Regions from separate parts of the Planococcus antarcticus DSM 14505 genome, predicted to be linked through region 1. Evidence: riboswitches for the same ligand, from Rfam matches in the RefSeq annotation. Region 1 holds a riboswitch; the other holds the start of a gene.

What was found. A riboswitch is a leader RNA that binds a small molecule or an ion and turns the genes downstream of it on or off. The one in region 1 is predicted to bind cyclic di-GMP.
Region 2: another riboswitch for cyclic di-GMP. It lies ahead of flgB (flagellar basal body rod protein FlgB); the one in region 1 lies ahead of BBH88_RS17930 (hypothetical protein).

The regions. Positions count from the first base shown of each region.
Region 1 covers NZ_CP016534.2:3,648,390-3,658,254, reverse strand. Annotated here, with positions in the region: gene BBH88_RS17965 (hypothetical protein) at 34-1,035, shown strand; gene BBH88_RS17960 (carbon starvation CstA family protein) at 1,319-2,755, shown strand; gene BBH88_RS17955 (TerD family protein) at 2,883-3,161, shown strand; gene proB (glutamate 5-kinase) at 3,704-4,474, shown strand; gene BBH88_RS17945 (glutamate-5-semialdehyde dehydrogenase) at 4,503-5,780, shown strand; gene BBH88_RS17940 (DUF4395 domain-containing protein) at 5,835-6,239, opposite strand; gene mgtE (magnesium transporter) at 6,317-7,675, opposite strand; cyclic di-GMP riboswitch class I at 7,801-7,888, shown strand; gene BBH88_RS17930 (hypothetical protein) at 7,936-8,805, shown strand; gene BBH88_RS17925 (hypothetical protein) at 9,283-9,865, shown strand, end outside.
Region 2 covers NZ_CP016534.2:205,992-215,856, forward strand. Annotated here, with positions in the region: gene motA (flagellar motor stator protein MotA) at 1-647, shown strand, start outside; gene motB (flagellar motor protein MotB) at 637-1,401, shown strand; gene BBH88_RS01105 (flagellar basal body-associated FliL family protein) at 1,412-1,837, shown strand; gene BBH88_RS01110 (flagellar protein) at 1,949-2,374, shown strand; gene flgM (flagellar biosynthesis anti-sigma factor FlgM) at 2,408-2,677, shown strand; gene BBH88_RS01120 (flagellar protein FlgN) at 2,708-3,193, shown strand; gene flgK (flagellar hook-associated protein FlgK) at 3,219-4,487, shown strand; gene flgL (flagellar hook-associated protein FlgL) at 4,515-5,396, shown strand; gene BBH88_RS01140 (flagellar hook-basal body protein) at 5,849-6,691, opposite strand; gene BBH88_RS01145 (flagellar hook-basal body protein) at 6,707-7,543, opposite strand; cyclic di-GMP riboswitch class I at 7,766-7,852, shown strand; gene flgB (flagellar basal body rod protein FlgB) at 7,933-8,334, shown strand; gene flgC (flagellar basal body rod protein FlgC) at 8,341-8,796, shown strand; gene fliE (flagellar hook-basal body complex protein FliE) at 9,070-9,366, shown strand; gene fliF (flagellar basal-body MS-ring/collar protein FliF) at 9,392-9,865, shown strand, end outside.

The DNA.
Region 1 (9,865 bases):
GCTATAGCCATTTAGTAGAAGGGAATGTTTACTATGAAACTGATTGAACTGTACATCGAGGAAGTAAAGAAGAGGCTTCCCGAGAAAAAACGCCATGAAGTAGAGCTGGAGTTGCGGTCAAAGATTGGAGCGATGCTGCCGGAGGATTATTCCGAACAGGACGCTAAAAACATTCTTTCTGAACTGGGGCATCCTGCTGTTCTGGCAAGCGGCTATGCCGACCGGCCGATGCATTTGATAGGCCCACGGTACTATGATCTATACCTTCAGTTGTTGAAGCTCATTCTCCCGATCGCCATTACGGTGACCACCATCATTGTTCTGATTGTGACGATTGTGTCAGGAGCAGGAGAAGAGCCGGTCTTCGTCATTATCGGGGATTTAATGGGCGGAATCATCTCAGGAATCATCAATACGGTGATTCAGGCAGTGTTTTGGCTGACGCTGGTGCTGGCGGTAGTTGAGCGGGCTGAACATTCAAAATCACAAAGGCCGCTCGCACTGAATTTTGAAGAATGGACACCGGATGACCTGAGGGAGTCTCAAGAGCGGCCGCATGTCTCGAAAGAGAAAAAAATTCCAAAGAGCCAAATATTCGGCAGTTTAATTTGGGCAGCAATTTGGACGACCGTTTACTTTAATGCGGATAAGCTGCTCGGGATTTACCAGGAAGGACAGCGGGGCGGACTGGAATTTACGACGCCGATTTTTAATCAGGAAGTGCTGGTTTCCTATTGGCCTTTGATCATCCTGGTCGTGGTAATGGAAATCACATTGGCTGTCTATCAATGGCGGGCCTTGCAATGGACCAATAAATTGGCGCTGTTCAACACCTTTGTCCAACTTACTTCCGTACTGATTTTTGTGCTGATTTTCACCAATTCCAACTTGATCAATCAGGCATTCCGCCAAGGACTCGAAGATGTGTTCGGTGGATTATCCGCTCTCAATTGGCTGATTGGCAGCGTGGTGGTAATCGTGATTATTTCTTCGGCTGTCGACGCGATACAGGGCATTCGGAAAGCAAGAATTTGAATAAGGTCAAAAGCGTACAGGAGAAATTTTTCCTGTGCGCTTTTTTAAAAGGTCAAAAATCGATTAAAGTATAATATTTTTAATCGATTTTGTTTGTAAATACTATTCTAAGTATGTGAAAAAATTCCTATATAGGTCTATGAAATCAGTAGTTCTCATGCATATATGTTTACCATAGGTATTTTACAATATATTTGTTTTTTTCTAAATATTATGTTTATATATTGAATAAACGTGTTATCATAATTTATGCTTGTAACACGACATCAGGAGGAACCGCCATATGATCACCTTTTTTGCTGCCCTTGTCTTACTTGTTTTAGGATATGTATTTTATTCGAAATTCATTGAACGTGTTTTTGGAGTCGATGACAACACACCAACTCCGGCTTATTCCAAAACAGATACATTGGACTTCGTGCCGATGAGCTGGTGGAAAGGAAATTTGATTCAATTATTGAATATCGCGGGTCTTGGCCCGATATATGGAGCAGTTGCCGGAGCACTATACGGGCCAGTTGCTTTTGTCTGGATCGTCGTTGGCAGTATTTTTGCTGGTGGGGTGCATGATTACTTTTCAGGCGTTATGTCGATGCGCCATGGAGGTGCCCAATTTCCAACTTTAGTAGGAAAGTATCTTGGTCAACACGCCAAAGTATTTATTAACGGTCTTTCTTTAGTGTTGATGCTATTGGTAACGGCCGCATTTACTGCGGGTCCTGCCCAATTGATTGCGCAAATTACGCCGCTTAACTTTATGACTGCTTTGATTATTATTTTATTTTATTTTATCCTAGCGACTATTTTGCCAATCAATAAAGTGATTGGCCGTATTTACCCCCTATTAGGTGGCATTTTATTGTTCATGGCGATTGCAGTAGCAGTTGCATTGGTCTTCTCCGGAAAACCAATGCCAAACCTCACTTTTACTAACCTGCATCCGGGTGGATTGCCGATTTGGCCATTATTGATGGTGACCATCTCATGTGGAGCGATTTCCGGTTTCCATTGCACGCAGAGCCCAATCATTGCAAGGACCATGAAGAAAGAAACAGATGGTCGCAAGATTTTTTACGGAGCCATGATCATTGAAGGTGTCATCGCTTTGATCTGGGCAGCAGCCGGCATGACTTTCTTCAACGGTACAGATGGATTGGGCGCGGCACTTGCTGCTGGAGGCCCATCAGGCGTTGTTAATGAAATCTCGATTACCCTGCTTGGGGGTATGGGTGGGTTGCTAGCCATTTTTGGTGTCATCATCTTACCGATTACAACTGGTGATACGGCGCTTCGCTCGTCACGGATGATTTTGACGGACATCCTTGCGAAGTTTGTCAACATGCAAGGCAAAGTAAAAATTCTTCTAGTGACGATTCCACTAGCGATTCCAACTTTCTATATGGCAACGATCGACTACACGTTTCTTTGGAGATACGTTGGCTGGACCAATCAGCTGGTGGCGACATTTATGCTTTGGACAGCTGCCGTCTATCTGTTGCAGAACTTCAAGTTCCACTGGGTGGCTGGAGTGCCCGCCATCTTCATGACAGCAGTTGTATCGATGTATATCTTCTATGCACCGGAAGGCTTGAATATGGATTATCAGGTGTCCGCCATTATCGGAGCATGCATTACTTTAGTAGTACTGCTCTGGTATGTAGCCCAAATCCTGAAATACAGAAGCTTAAAGCAGCTGCAGGCAGATTACCGCCCGCTATAATAAATACAACAATCCCGCAGGGCAGAACCTTGCGGGATTGTTTTTGTGAAAACACAGAATAGAGTGGAAATAGGAAATTTCACGATATAGTTAAATTAAATAATCTAGCATTCAAGGAGGGAAATGAATGGGTGTATTGGTTAAAGGACAAAAAGTGGATTCAATGAAAGCGCATCCCGATTTAAAGCAATTGAAAATTGGCCTGGGCTGGGATGTTAGCCAAACGGATTCATCGATTGATTTGGATGCAGTAGCACTGCTGGTGGATGCAGAAGGAAAAGTGGACGGAGTCGTCACATTAAAGCAAAAAAACGGACCTGATCTCGAAGTCCGTTTGGATGAACATCGTAAAGGCAAAAGGATGTGTGCCATTACACTGATTGAAAATGCAAAAATCAGACCTTAAGCGTCAAAAAAGTGGTCGAGTATTTTGCTGGACACCGCGACATGGCCAAAGCTTTTAGCTGGGAAATAACATGGAGCGCGGGTTCTAAATAAGCCAAGAGACAAGCATGGACTTATGGATCCATGCTTTTTTGTTTTAAATTTGCGGATGCTCTTCCGTCTAAAGTTCTGTTTGCGGAGTAAAGTAGTTGTGATAGACTGACATTTTCAACATAAGTTAACTTTCTTTTTATATAGAATAAGTTGAACTGTTATTCCGTCGGTATCTGATCGAAGTACCGATACATAGGGAACGTGCATTTGAAAATCTCATTAGCGTGGATAAATATACATATATATCGTATAAAATAAATACTTTAACACTTTTATAAAGGAAAAACGCTTTGTTAGATTGACTTAAAATACAAAATAGTGCATAATAACTCTACTAAACAAATTCGGTGAAATACGCTAATAAAATAAAGTCACGGAGACAAGGTTCTTCCGCTTTTAGATGAAATGGAAGAATTTTTTTTATTTATTAAAATCGGGTGGTGACTGCACGTGGAGAAGAAGAGAATTGTTGTGAAGATAGGCAGCAGCTCATTGACAGATGAACGTGGCAAACTGTCAATCGAAAAGTTGCGTGAGCACGTGGATGCACTAGCTCGCTTAAAGCAAGATGGGCACGAAGTAATATTGATATCATCTGGAGCAGTTGCTGCAGGATGCACAAGCATGGGCTATTTATCACGTCCGGATACGGTGGTTGACAAGCAGTCAGCCGCTGCGGTAGGCCAAAGCCTGTTGCTGCAGGCCTATGCAGATGAATGCAGAAAACACAGTATTGTAGCGGCACAGCTTTTATTGACAAAAGATCTTTATAAAAATGCCAATGATACGATTTCAAAGTTATTAGAACGAAACGTCATGCCGATCATCAATGAAAATGATTCGGTTTCTGTGAAAGAGCTGACGTTTGGAGACAATGATATGCTATCGGCGTTAGTCAGTGGACTTGTCCACGCAGATTTCCTAATGATTTTAACAGATATCAATGGGATATACCGAGACAATCCAAGAACCAATCCTCAGGCTCAAAAATATCTCTATCTTCGAGAAATTCCTGATCATTTAGTAGAAGCCACATCTTCTGCCGGCTCTGATGTCGGAACTGGCGGTATGAAATCCAAAGTTGAAGCGGCTCGTACAGCATTGGCTCTCGGCGTTCAGGTATTTATCGGTTCCGGTACAGGCAGCGAAAAACTGGTCGATATTTTTCAGGGCAAAGGCGATGGGACCTATATTGGTGTGAAAACAAAAATGGGTGTTTGAGTAATAGAAATTGAAAGGGGTATCAGGAATGACCGAACTTCTTCAAGAACAGCAAATTGAAAAAAGTGAACTTCTTCAAAAAGCGATCCAAGCGAAACAGGCTTCAGCAGTATTGGCAAAGTCAACGAGCAAGCAAAAAAACAACGCTTTGCGTTCCATTTCAGTCCAATTGCTGGAAGAACAAGCTTATATTCTGGAAGAAAACAGCAAGGATGTTGAAGTAGGACGCCAAAATGGAATGAGTGATTCCCTGGTAGACCGTCTGAAACTGGATCAACCTCGGTTAAAAGATATGGCGGATGCTTTGATTCAATTGACGAAGTTGGCGGATCCTGTCGGGGAAGTGCTGGAAAAATGGGAGCGTCCGAACGGTCTAACAATGTCCAAAATTCGCGTGCCTTTAGGCGTTGTGGGCATGATTTATGAAGCTCGCCCTAATGTCACGGTCGATGCTTCCAGCTTATGTCTAAAAACCGGTAATGCTGTAGTACTGCGTGGCAGTTCCACAGCGATCCATTCCAATAAAGCGATTGTTGCTGTTATCCACCGTGCACTTGAAAAGAGTGAATTGCCAGTTGAATCAGTTCAATTATTGGAAGACACGAGCAGGGAAGCAGCTTCCCATATGTTCAAGCTCAACCAGTATCTTGATGTGCTGATTCCTCGCGGGGGTGCCAAGCTGATTCAGACAGTCGTCCAAAACTCTACTGTTCCGGTATTAGAAACTGGCGCAGGAAACTGCCATGTCTATATTGATGAGACAGCGGATGTCAAAATGGCCATGGCAATTGCGCTAAATGCCAAAACACAGCGGCCATCAGTGTGTAATTCCTGTGAAAGCATTCTGGTCCACAAAACTTGGGCAGAGGAGCATTTACCGGAATTGATAGGCGCATTGCTGGACAATCAGGTGGAAATCCATGGAGATGAGGCCGTACAGAAACTCTTTCCTAATGTGAGACCTGCAGAAGAAGCAGATTGGGGAACCGAGTATTTGGGGCTGGAAGTGGCGATGAAAACCGTTGAGGGTGTAAGTGAAGCAATTGAGCACATCAACACATACGGAACCAAGCATTCAGAAACCATCATTTCTTCCAACTCTGAAAACGTCGATCAATTCTTTATGGAAATTGATGCAGCAGCAGTGTATCACAATGCTTCCACCCGATTCACGGATGGCTTTGAATTCGGCTTCGGCGCCGAAATCGGCATCAGCACACAGAAGCTCCATGCGCGCGGACCAATGGGCCTGCCTGCTTTGACGTCGACTAAATACATCGTGCGCGGCAACGGCCAAATAAAATAACGATTTTGCTATAGATAGAAAAGACCGGAAGCGATTGCTTCCGGTCTTTTTTCTTTATGCTGTTCGATTGTGCTTCCACATCATATAGCGGTAACGGACAGTGCAGCCGATGCAATAGCCCATGAGCGCAACTCCAGCTGCAATAATGACCAGTATGCTAAAAGCGTAGGCAAGGGATGGAATATCGATTGAGAAGAAGACGAGCGACATCCCTAAACAAATCGTCGCAATCCATTGGTTGAACAGTTGCTGATCTTTATCTTCCTGTTGATAATCCGCCATCGGTTTTTTCAAAAAGCGTCGGCTGAAGAGGATCACTGGATTTTTCTTTGTAATCAATGTATAAACGCCAACAGCAAACGGCAATAGCAGAATGGCTGGATGGAGCAAGAGCGCTGCTAACACCGTGACGACGATAAAAGTTTGATTGGTTTGGACAAGGGGTTTCGGGATTGTCATGCACTCGCCTCCTAACATTATCACCTATTATACAGAGTAACTTACTATGAATAAAGACAATTGCTTGAAAAAATGAATTACATCAATTGAGAAATAAACAGGGTCGCCATGCCGAAATAAATCAGCAACGACAGGATATCATTGATGGTCGTAATTAGAGGGCCGGATGCCACCGCTGGATCGATATTGAATCGATAAAGCACAAGAGGAATAATGGTTCCGGCTAACGTACCAATGATTAAAGTCATTAGCAGGGAACTGCCGACCACTATGCCCAGCACAAAATTGCCTTGCCATACATACGCTATTAATAAGATGAGTACAGAACAGATGGCGCCGATGATGATGCCGACCCATAATTCCCTGATGATCAGCTGGATGGTTTGCTTGTAGTCCAGCTTTTGTGAAGCCAGTCCACGGACCACAACGGACAGTGACTGGGTCCCAGTGTTTCCTGTCATGCCGGCAATCATCGGCATAAAGAACGTCAAAGCAACTACTGTCTGCAATGTATTTTCAAAACGGCTGATGATGCCGCCGGAAAACAGGCCGATAAACAGCAGAAGAATGAGCCAGGGCAAGCGGCGATACGCTGCAGTTAATGCTGGAGTGTTAAAGTCGATTGATTTACCCGAAGCCGATAGTTTTTCGATATCTTCATTTGCTTCCTGCATAACGACATCGATGACATCATCGACCGTTATCACCCCTGCGAGGGTATTGTCTTTTTCCACAATCGGAAGCGTGACAAAATCATAACGGCTGATCAATTGGGCCGCGTCTTCCTGGTCGGTCAATACGTCGGCTTTCACGACGCGGTTGTACATGACTTCCTCAATTTTGTCTTCAAGATTTCCGAGGATCAAATCCTTATAGGAGACGACGCCTACCAATTTCTTGTCCTCATCTACGACATAAAGGTAGTTTAGGTATTCCGCTAATTCGGCAAAATGCTTAATTTTGTCGACGGCTTCCCGAATTGTGTAATGGCGTGGAATCCACACATAGCGGTTATTCATCAGACGGCCGGCAGTTTCAGGGGGGTAAGTCATGGTGTTTTGGACAAATCTGGAATCGTCCTGATTGATCTGCGACAGTAGCTCTTCGATTCGTTCGGGTTCCAAATCGGCCAACAGCAACGCTAAGTCGTCATTGTCCATACGGTCAAGGACTTTTGCCGATTTTTCCAGCCCCAATTTGTGGAGAATATCGATCTGCTCATTTTTGGAGAGTTCCTGCATCACTTCCGTCAATTGGCGTATTGTCAGAAACAGCAGGAATTTATTGCGGTGCTTGTCCGGCAGATGCCGGTACTGTATGGCCATATCATATGGCTGAAGTTCTTCCAGGATGTCCTGAAATTCATTTATCTTGCCTTCTTTTAAGGCCTTTATCAAAGCCAATGTGATTTCGTCTTCAAGCAATGCTACGGACATATGGTTCACTCCTTTTGTTCAGGAAATACAGAAATCCTATTGTTGATTATTGCGTTAAATCTTCATTTTGAAAAGGGGTAAAAAAAAGATAGCGTAATTGAATTATTTGACATATAATAATGAAAATCTGAAAAAGGCAAACTTCACCGAAAGGGAAGGACGCAAAGCCATGAGCCTAACCGTTGAAAAACGCAAGGTTGCCAGGTTGCCTGGGTCTCGTTCTATGAGCCACGGCTGACAGAACGGGAGGATACGGGGAAATGAAAAAACTAATGATGGCGGGTGTATGGTTGTTGTTTATGCTGACACAAAATGGTTTTGATGCACAAGCTGCCGAGATGGATGTAAAAGCCACCTGGTTATGGAATCCATGGATGATCTACAGCGATGAAGCGGGCACACTCGCTTTTTTGGAAAGTAAAGATGTCAATAAAGTCTACGTGCAGATTGATGCCGATATTCCGGTCAGTGTTTATCGAAGCTTTATCGAAAAAGCGGGAGTTGTCGGCATGGCCATCTATGCATTGGACGGAGCTGCTGATTGGGTAGCGCCAAAAGGCTTTAGCAAACAGGATCGGTTGATGTCTTGGTTATCGGTTTATCAGCAAGGATCTGCGCCGGATCAAAAATTTGCTGGTGTCCACCTGGACGTAGAGCCATATCTGTACAGCGGATGGAATACCAATCGGGCAGCGACAGTCAAGTCTTATCAAGCTCTGCTGATGAAAGCCAAAACCAGCACGGCTGCATTGAACTTGCCGCTCGAGGCAGATTTGCCTTTCTGGTTCGATGAAATCTCTTATAAAAATACCTATGGCAACGGCGTACTCGCCAAATGGGTGATCGCCAACACGCACAGCGTCACCTTGATGGCCTATCGCGATTCGGCAGCTAGGATCATGGAGCTCGTGAAAAATGAAATCGCCTATGGAGAAAAGTATGGCAAAAGAGTAGTGGTGGGAGTTGAAACAGGCCAAACCGATGAAGGGGATGGCATTTCTTTCTATGAAGAAGGAGAAGCCTTCATGGACGGAGAACTAGCTGCAGTATCCGCCTATTATGCCGAATCAAAAGGATTTGGCGGCATCGCCATCCACCACGTAGACAGCTGGAAAACGATGTCCCCATAAAGAGAAACTTCACTCAATGGGCACTATCCATTGAGTGTTAGTTGATCCAATCGGACTTTTACGGACAGTGACTCCCACTTGAAGAGAGGGAGTCGTACTGACCGTTAAAGCGGGATAAAGAGAAACTTCACTCAATGGGCACTATCCATTGAGGAAAAGAAGAACATAGACTAAGAACGCCGCGTCCTGCGGCAATGTCTATGTAACTGACATCCTGCCGGCCCGATCCAATCGGACTTTTACGGACAATGAATCTCCTACTTGAAAAGTTGGTGATAGCCTTTCCGTTGAGACAGGATAAAAAGACGTTAAACAGCAAGGGGGGCCCGTTCGGCTGAACTTTGCTGTTTTTTTCTACCAGTTAAAAGAGATGAAATATGGTATAATATCCATAAATTATCAGCTATCATGATTTTTTTGAAATATTTGTATGAAATAAAAATGATACAAGATGGCTCTGAAAAGGAGATTTTTTTTATGATAGAAATTTTTATATGGGTCGTCTTCAGTTTGTTGGGCATTCAATTGCTGATTTTAGCTTTGCTAATTGGCTGGAAAATGAAAAATTTAGCTGCAGAAAATGAGATAAGAAAAACGATGGAAACGCTAAAGCCTGACTTCAGGAAATATATAGAAGGGACAAAGCGGGTTGAACCAACTTTGCCTACTGCAAAGAAAAATCATTTCAGATTCATGGAAACCATGCTTGATGAATTTTTAGGTGAAAATTTTCAGGAAGAACAGAAAGCAAGAATTCACCTCCTAGCAGACAAACATTTAGCGGAGTATTACCGCCGTGCCTTAAAGAAAGGGCAATGGGCAGAGCGCATCAATGCCTTGTATTTTATCGAAGACTTTCGGCTTTTTTCTTTGAAAGAAGATGTTTATCAGCATTTCATGAAAATCAGCAAACGGGATGAAGAGTTTCGTCAATGCATCCGTGTCTGCGCGACATTGCAGGAAGTGCGGCTGATGAATGCGGCCATCGAGAGCGGCGAATTGTCATTTGGTATGATCAAGGAATTGCTGTACCGTCTGGATGAGAATTTATTAAAGACGA
Region 2 (9,865 bases), 320 kb from region 1:
TTCCGATGGACGAAATCAAAAAAATTCCGAGCTTGTTCAAAGTGATTTTCAGCGAAAAGAAATCGGTCTCGATCAAAGAAATGATTCCGATGTTCACAGGCTGGGCCATGCTCGCACGAAAAGAAGGTTTGCTGGCACTCGAAGAAAAGGCGGAAGAAGTAGAAGATCCATTTTTACAACGAGGTTTGAAAATGGTCGTTGATGGCCAGTCACAAGAACACATTCGCGATTTAATGGAAGAAGAAATTGTTGCGATGGAAGAACGCCATGAACTGGGTGCAAAGATTTTTGCGCAAGCCGGTACGTACGCACCGACGCTCGGTGTACTGGGTGCCGTTATCGGTTTGGTTGCCGCCCTCGGTCACTTGGACGATGTAGCACTTCTTGGTAAGTCAATCTCCGCCGCGTTTATCGCGACCCTGTTTGGGATTTTCTCAGGTTATGTACTATGGCATCCATTTGCCAATAAACTCAAGCGAAAATCAGAAGCAGAAGTTAAAATGAAAATGATTATGCTAGAAGGCTTGTTAGCTGTTCAGGAAGGGCTGCCAGTCCGGACTGTAGAAGAAAAGCTGTTGACTTACTTGCCAGCGAAAGACCGTGTGCTTGAATCTCAAGAAGAAAGCGGTGTTCAAGTTGAAGCGTAAAAAAAAGCATGAAGAACATGTCGATGAAGCCTGGCTCTTACCTTATGCCGATATTTTGACGCTGCTTTTGGCGCTGTTCATCGTACTGTTTGCTTCTAGCCAAGTAGATGCCCAAAAATTCAATGCCATTGCAGAGTCATTCAATAGCGAGCTGCAAGGCGGCACTGGTGTACTGGATGAGCAGGCGCCGGTTGAAAGCTTCGACACGTCACCGACCGCTGAATTGAGCGAAGATCCGCCATCTGGTGAAAGTTCGGAAGAAATTCTGGCTGCCAAAGATCAGCGGGAATTGCAGGATTTCCAGACGAAGATTGAAGCGTACATTGACGAAAAAGGATTATCGCCTCGTCTCCAGACGGAGATGACCACAAAAGGCCTGATGATTACCATCAAAGAAGGTGTTTTATTCGAGTCCGGAAGTGCGGATATGCGAGACGGATCCGAGACAATTGCGAGCGAGATTTCGAATTTGCTGATTTCCGATCCACCACGGATGATTTTCATCGAAGGGCATACAGATAATATTCCGACAGGCACATTGGAATTTCCAACGAATTGGGAATTGAGTTCTGCCCGCGCTATTAATTTCATGAGAATTCTGCTCGAAAATGATGATCTCGACCCGCAGAAATTTAGTGCATCCGGCTATAGCGAATACCATCCGATTGCCTCAAATGACACACCTGAAGGACGGGCGGAAAACCGCCGTGTCGAAGTGCTGATTTCACCTTATGAAAAAGAAACTGACGATTAAGAGGTGTACCATGGGAAAACTAAAGAAAATCATCGGCGTTGTCATTGTTGCAGCAGTTATTGGTGGAGGAGCCGCATTTTACTTCATGCAAAAAGATGTCGAAGCTAAAGAGGACAAATCGCTCAGCGCCGAAGAAGTAGCTGAGTTGAGCGTCGATACCGATATTATTACGACGAATTTAGCGTCTCCCGGGAACTTTGGGATTGTCCAGTTCAATATCTTGCTGAGCGACAAGGATACGAAAGAAGAAGCCGAAAAACGTACTGCTGAAGTGCGTGCAGCAGTGATTGCGACCGTTGCGAGCTTTACAAAAGACGAACTGGTCGGAGAAAGCGGAATTACACTAATTGAAGAAGAACTTGCTGCTCGATTATCCGAAGTTTTTGAAAAAGGAAAAGTGAATCGTGTGCTGGTGACAGAATTTAAAATGCAGTAAAAAAAGCGTTGGCAGAGCCATTAGCTATTAAAGTAGAAAGAATTGAAATTCCGCTAAACATTTTGGTAGAACTGCCGATATAAATCTATAGAGAAGGTCAGGTGAGTGGATATGAAAGCAAATCAGCTAGATAATTGCCGAATTTGCGGTACATTATTCCTTAAGGACTACACTGACTATTGCCTGGACTGCTACAAGGAAATCGAAGAGGAATTCAAGTTGGTGAACAATTTTCTGAAAATCGAATGCAATCGCTTTGCGGATATTCAAGAGGTTAGCGAGTCCACAACTGTCTCTGTCAAACAAATTGCCGATTTTATTCGTGACGGGCGTATTTACGCGGAGGACTTCCCAAATTTGGGTTACCCGTGCAAGCATTGTGGTAAAGTAATCAAAAGGCAGATCCTGTGCGATGACTGTTTCGAGGATTTTTCATTGGAAATCGATGCGACAATGAAAAACGATAAGTTTTTAGAGGAAACCGGAAGAAAACGAGTCAGGCCAAAAGTGAACGCACAATATTGGAAAATACGATAATAGAACAAAACTAAACTAGAGGGTGGTGAAGGAATGAATATCGACAAGACCAATAGTTCTTCCTTTATTCAATCTTATCAAAAAATGCAAGTGGCTCCTGTGTCGAAAACTAAGCCGTTACAAAAAGAAGACGAGTTGCAGATTTCAAATGAAGCGAAGGCGATGTTTGAAAAAAATGCCAGTGTGGATGTTGAAAGACAAGAAAAGATCCAGCTCTTAAAAGCTCAGGTGTCATCAGGTGAATACCAGGTTGACGTTAGCAAGGTAGCGGATAAAGTTCATCAATTCTGGTTCGATAAATAAAGTGGAGCTCTTAAAAGAGGAGGGTATCGGATGCTGAACTTAGTAGTAAATACGCTGGACGAATTGATCAGCATACAAAAACAGCTTATCCGTTACGCCGAACGCAAGCAGACGGTGTTGATCGAACGAAAAGTCGATGAACTGACAGAGCTTGTGAAAGAAGAAACGAAACTAGTCAAACAGCTTAGCCAATTGGAAGACGAACGGCAGCAACTTGTAGCCGACGTATTGGAAGAACATCCTGGTTTGACATTCAGCCAGTTTGCAGAACAAATTCCAGATGAACACGTAAAACAAGAGCTCCACTCACAATTGAAAACGTTACAAATGCTTTTAACGGAGCTGCAGGCAAAAAATAAAGTCAACGAAAAAATCCTGGAAGACTCGATGAGCTTTGTTCAACATATGATTACTCAGGTTACAAAATCAAAGCAACAGCATTTCAATTATCCATCACCGGCAGGTCAACAAAAACCACAAACAAACAATCAAGGCTTTTTTGATACAAGAGCCTAGCAATTGGTAGAGAGCGAGGGAAATTATGGTTTCATCATTTCACGGATTAGAATTAGGAAAACGCGGCTTATCCGTTGGTCAGGCAAGCATAGCGACGACTGGACAGAATATCGCCAACGTCAACACAAAAGGCTATTCACGCCAACAAGTAAACTCAAGTGCTTCTCCGTCTTTGGACGTTTGGACAGGCCAAGGGGCGAATACAGGACAGCTTGGAACCGGCGTTAATCTCGATTCGATCACCCGTGTAAGAGACCGCTTCCTCGATCAGCAATTTCGTGATCATTCCGAAACACTCGGACAATGGCAGGCAAAACAAACAACATTGGACCGCTTGGAAACGATTGTCAATGAACCGAGCGACAGCGGCTTGAATAGCGCAATGGACTTGCTGAATAGCGCTTGGCAGGATTTAGCCAATGAACCGGATAGCTTGTCCGCACAGGCTGTGGTCAAAGAACGCGCACAAAGCTTTATCGAAGTAGCGCAATCGATGAATAAATCGCTGGACAGTTTGAAAAGTGAACTGACGCAGGAGTCACAAGCGACAGCTGAAGAAGCAAACGGTTATTTAAAGCAAATCGCAGAATTAAATAAAAGCATTGTCCGCGATGGCAGCCAGTCAAATGATTTGAAAGACAAACGGGATGTGCTGGTGGAAGAGCTATCAACGCTCATGTCGATCAAAGTAGATGAGAAATCGAACGGCAGCTACTCGATCAGCCTCTCTTCAAACAACCAGCAACTGGTAAGCGGTGAAGAAGTTTTTGAAGTCGATCACAAAACCGGCACTGGTGAAAATAAAGTTTACGGCGGCAAGTTGGCTGGATTGAGCGAGTCGATCGATATTGCGAAAAGCTATCAGGATAACTTGGAAAATGTAGTTGGTGATTTTGCAGCGGCCAACAGCATGTCAGCGACAGGCGGCAAGGATCAGGCTTTATTCATTGGCAATGCCGCAGACTTTAACCTGTACGAGGTGAAAGTCAATTATGAAGCGAGCCTTTTGAAGCAGCCAGCTGCGACGGAAAAAACGTCCGAAGCAGCGCAAAGTGATTTCCGAAAACTGGTTAGCCAGCTTGGTGCACAAAGCCAGGCAGCCATCCATTCTGTTACGAACCACGGAGCAACGCTACAAGCGACAGAAAATCGCAGACAGTCAGTGACCGGCGTTTCGCTGGATGAAGAAATGGCTAATTTGATCAAATACCAGCATTCATATAATGCAGCAGCACGTTTAGTATCGATGACGGATCAAATGTTGGATACCATCATTAACCGAATGGGCAACTGATAGCAGAAGGAACGTGGGGGGAAAAACATGAGAGTCACGCAACAGATGCTGAACCAGAATGCCATACGCAATATGAGCCAAAACTTGAGCCGCTTCGAAAAAATCAACAACCAAGTATCAAGTGGTAAATTGCTTCACCGCCCATCGGATGACCCGAACGGCGTCAGCAAAGCGATGAACTTAAAAAGTACGCTTTCGGCCAACACGCAATTCGAACGAAATACGAATGAAGCCAAGTTGTGGATGAACGAAACCGGTCAAAACATCGATTCAATGGTGAACGCGATGCAGCGGGTGCGTGAATTAGCGGTTCAAGGCAATAACGGTACTTATTCGGAGCTGGATCAGACAGCAATGGCCGCTGAAATAGAAGAATTGACAGAGCAAATGCGCCAATTGGCAAATGCTAAAGTTAATGGCAAGTCATTGTTCAACGGCCAAAAAACGGGCGAACAACCTTTTCCTGAAAAAGGAAGCATTGCAGTTGATCCTACAGACCTAATCGCTAAAACGTTTACGATTGGAGAGGGCATCAAGATTCAATCAAGTGTTCTGCCTGATGAGTTGTTCGGAACTGCGGCAGACGCTAATAATCTCTTTCAAACACTGCAAAGCATATCCACTAATTTAAAGGCTGGATCTTCCATTGACTTGGATAAAATCGATGCAGGAATCGACCGGTTATTGACAGTGGGTGCTGAAAACGGCGTGCGGCAAAATCGCGTAGAAGCTGTTGAAAACCGTTTGCTGGATAGTAATTTAGAACTTAAATCGATGTTATCAAGAGTCGAAGATATCGATTATGCAGAAGCGGTCATCAAGCTAAAGAGCGAAGAAAGTGTTTACCAAGCCAGCCTCGCTGCAACATCAAAAATCATCCAACCAAGTTTGATGGACTTTTTGAGATAATGAATTTTGGATAAGTGATGGGTAGTTAGTTGTGCTGATATTCCACAAACCAGCTCCGCTTTCCTGCGGGCGAGCGCCAAGCCGCTTCGTCGCTACGCTCCTGCAGGGTCTCGGCTGTCTCGCTTTCCCGCGGGAGTCTCCACTGGTTTGCTCCATATCTTAAATAAGTTAAATCAATAGTGAAATAGTTTATTGAGTAATTCTCCAACAAGTCGAGTTGAGTACTAATGATAAAGACTGCTACTAATGATTTGTCACCATGATTCCTAGAAGGAAGAGCGGAAGGCGGCGACTCCTGGGGGATCAGCGCGAGCTGAAGACCCTGGACTGAGCGTAGCGAGGGAAGCGGCTGAAGCCGTGCCCCCCGGAAAGCGTCCGCCTGGAGTGATTTCTTCCGAGTAGGATACATAGAAAAAGAGCAGGCACCCCGCTGGGTGCCTGCTCTTTTTTCGTTATCCTTTAATGGTATTAACCAAGCCCATCATGTCGTCTGCATAAGAAATGGCTCTTCCTTGTGATTGAAACAATCGTTGCGTAGAAATCAATTCCGTCATTTCGTCAGCCAGTTCAACATTGGACATTTCCAAAGCGCCTTGCTTCACACCAATCGTTCCATCCCTTTGCTGAGACAGATCAATAAACTGCAAATTGCCGTTGGCGAGTTGTTCAGCTTCCGTGCCGGTCAGTTGGAATCGGTTGCCGCCTATTTTTTCGAGTGAGTCCGTCCGATTTATTTGCGCGATACCCAGTTGGATTTCAGTCGGTTGTTTAGTAGGATCTTGATAGGAAATCTCTAAAGTTCCATTGCCATTTAGTTGGATGTCTTTATAGTCAGCGTCGAAAACAATCGGCTGGTTGTTGGCTGCGAGAACTGCATCACCGTTAGCCGTAACTAAGCTTACTTGGTTTGAATTCGGGACTGGCTGTACTTGAAAAGATCCGTCTTTTGTAAAAAACGTATTGTCTTCGGATGAAATACGGAAGTAAGCCGATTCGCCTTGGATCATAAAATCAAGCGGCCGATCCGTTTGGCGAATGGAGCCTTGTTCGTTGCGGGTTGCTGTCTGTGAAAGAATTGCGCCGGCACCGATGCGCAAACCGAAAGGCGTATTTCGCCCAACTTCATTTTGTGGCCCGACTTGTTTTTCGATGGACTGCACAAGAGCATCCGAAAAACTGGCTTCTTGGCGCTTATAGCCAGTGGTGTTTACATTGGCAATATTATTGCCAATCAAATCGATTTTTTTTTGCAGTTCACCCATGGTGTTGCTTGCGGTATTCATTTGGATATTCAACTGTATAGTTACCTCCTAGACGCGCCCAATTTCGTTGACTGCTTTTTCCATGCTGCGATCGTAAGCCTGTATTACTTTTTGGTTTGATTCGAAGCCACGGTAAGTTGTCATCATATCTGTCATGGTTCTGGTCAAATCTACATTCGATTGTTCAATGAAGCCTTGTTTTACAAAGCTGTCTGTAGCATTCAGCAAATCAACATTCTCAATAAATTGAGGAGGAGTTTCCGGATCTCCGGCCCAACGCAAGAGATTCTGTCCTTCTTTTACGAACTGGTCTGGATTTTCAGTATGGCCGATCCATAGGCGATCTCCTTGTGTCCCATCAGCTAAAATGATTTGGCCATTGTCCTGTACAGTAAAGTCAGTTGAACCCACCTGAATGGGTTCCTGATTTTCACCTAAAACGAGAAAACCATCGCTGGAAGTCAGAAAACCTTCAGCATCGACGGCGAAGGAGCCGTTTTTTGTGTAGCGTACTTCTTCATTTTCCGCAGCTACTGCAAAAACCATGCTACCTTTCTGTTGAGTTTCGGGATTTGTTGGAAGTAATTCATCCATCAGCACCATATCTGTCAAATTCCCGGTTTCTTTTAAAGGGCCTTGCAGAAAAGATGGGATACCTTCCTGTGTATATACTCCTGTAGTCAAAGTCCCAATATTTCGGGGGACTATTGTACCTTTTTTACTAGTGTCCATCGCTTTAATCAATTGATCAGGAAAAGCGCGCAAGACGGTTTGGTCTTCTTTGAAACCGGGTGTATTGGCATTTGATAGATTGTTTGTCAATATTTGTTGCTGTCTATTGTTGGCCATCATCCCTGATGTAGCGGTATATAATCCACGAAACATATAATTTCTCCCTCTCAAAGCCTATTTCGATATTTCTCGCGTAGCATACCATTATAAATGCGAAAAAAATAGAGACTTTTAGATTAATATGGAAAATATATCATTTTATATTTTAAAAAAGAAAAATATACAAAATTATTGAAACGTGATATTATCACTTTGTTATTAATTTTAGAAAATAGTACGAAATAACGAGTTTAATAATTTAATATTAGAATATCATAATGAAAATGGCAAACTTACTCGAAAGGTAACGACGCAAAGCTACGGGCCTAAATACACATTGTAAAAGGCAGCCGGGTCACCAAAGTGGTAGATTTGATAAAAATCCACCTTTTTAAAGGTGGATTTTTATTAACTAACTAACTGTTAAAAAAAGGAGTTTTTTGATGAGTATATTCCCTAAGTCTCTTGAATCTATGGAACAAGCCCTCTCAGCATCGACTTTAAGACAACGAGTGCATTCGGCAAATATTGCCAATGTAGACACGGCCAACTATAAAAGCAAAAAAGTCGACTTTCAAGCAGCGTTGGATACAGCAATGAACAATCAAAGCCTCTCCAGCTATAAAACCAATGATCGGCATCTTTCATTCAGCAATGAATCTTCAACAGATAAAACTGAAATTCTAACTAATAGCTCCACAAAATACAACAACAATGGCAATAATGTCGATATGGATGTCGAGATGGCTGAACTAGCAAAAAACCAATTATGGTATAACGCTGTTACCGAACGGGTCAACGGCAAACTCAACAGTCTCAGCTCTGTCATTAATGGAGGGAGATAAAAAAAGATGAGTTTATTCAATGGGTTTAACATCAGTGCTTCAGGATTGACGGCCAATCGCATGCGCATGGATGTCGTGTCCGCCAACATCGCAAATGCCAATACAAATCGTGCCGAACTCGTGGACGGGGAATGGATGCCTTACCGTCGGAAAACAGTTGAATTGTCGCAAAACGGCGCTTCGCCTTTTGCCAATCAATTGCAGTCGGTGATCAATAGAGGCAATACGTCAGTATCTGGTGTCAAAGTATCGGAAATCAAAGAAGACGAAACGCCTTTTACTTTGTCCTATGAGCCGGAACATCCGGATGCTGGAGAAGACGGCTATGTCCGTTCATCTAATGTCGATCCACTGAAAGAAATGGTGGATCTGATGTCAGCAACCCGTTCATATGAAGCAAACGTCACCGCATTGAATGCATCAAAAAGTATGTTTATGAAGGCTCTAGAAATCGGGAAATAACTCGTTAATTTTCATCGGTGATATTCCGCAAGCCAGCTCCGCTTTCCTGCGGGAGTCTCCGCTGGCTTGCTCCATATCTTTATGAAAGTAGTGTGAAATTGAGAGCTCGCTTCTAAATTCACCAAATTTCTAAGCGTAGGCGCGTCCACGGGCTAGGCGAAGTAAGAAGACAGGCGTTCTTTGCCTGGCTTCTTGCGGGAGCCATGCAAAGAGCGACCGAAGCGATGTATTAAAAGAGAAAATTTATCTTACTATAAATATCTAGGAGGCACCATGGAAAAAATAAGCGGGATTCAAACGCCTTTTATTCAAAATCAATTATTTGATAAAGTAAAACCTGAAAACCAAGTTGAAGGGTTTGGAGAGATCTTTAAAGATGCATTAAAAGAAGTGAGCAAAGCACAAAACGAATCGGACAAAATGACCAATCAGCTGGTAACGGGAGAAGTTCAGGATGTACACGAAGTGATGATTGCTTCGCAAAAAGCCAGTTTATCGTTGCAGATGACAATGCAGGTGAGAAACAAGGTTGTTGAAGCCTATCAAGAAGTAATGAGAATGCAAGTATGATGTGGACCGGTGGGATGATGACTAAATGAAAGAGAAGTTTTCGGCATATAAAACGAAGATGAGTGAATCGTGGACCAGTTTTTCTCCTGTAACGAAATGGTCCGTTCTTGGCTCCTTTTTACTCACCTTAATTATCTTGATTGTTTTTGTTTTTCTCAGCAATCGCTCTGATTTTTCGGTGCTGTATTCTAATTTGACAGCAGCTGAGGCGGGTGAGATTAAGACCGCCATTGAAGAGCAGGCAATTCCAGTGGAAGTATCGGCCGATGGCAAAACAATCAGTGTACCTGAAGAGCATTTGGCCAATTTAAAAGTCAGCCTGGCTGCGGAAGGCATTCCGAAAAACGGCAATGTGAACTACGGCATATTCAGCGAAAACATGGGGCTCGGAATGACTGATCGTCATTTTGATGTGGTTGAACGAGACGCTATGCAAAATGAGCTGGCGTATTTAATTGAACAAATTGATGGAGTGACGGAAGCGAATGTCATGATTACG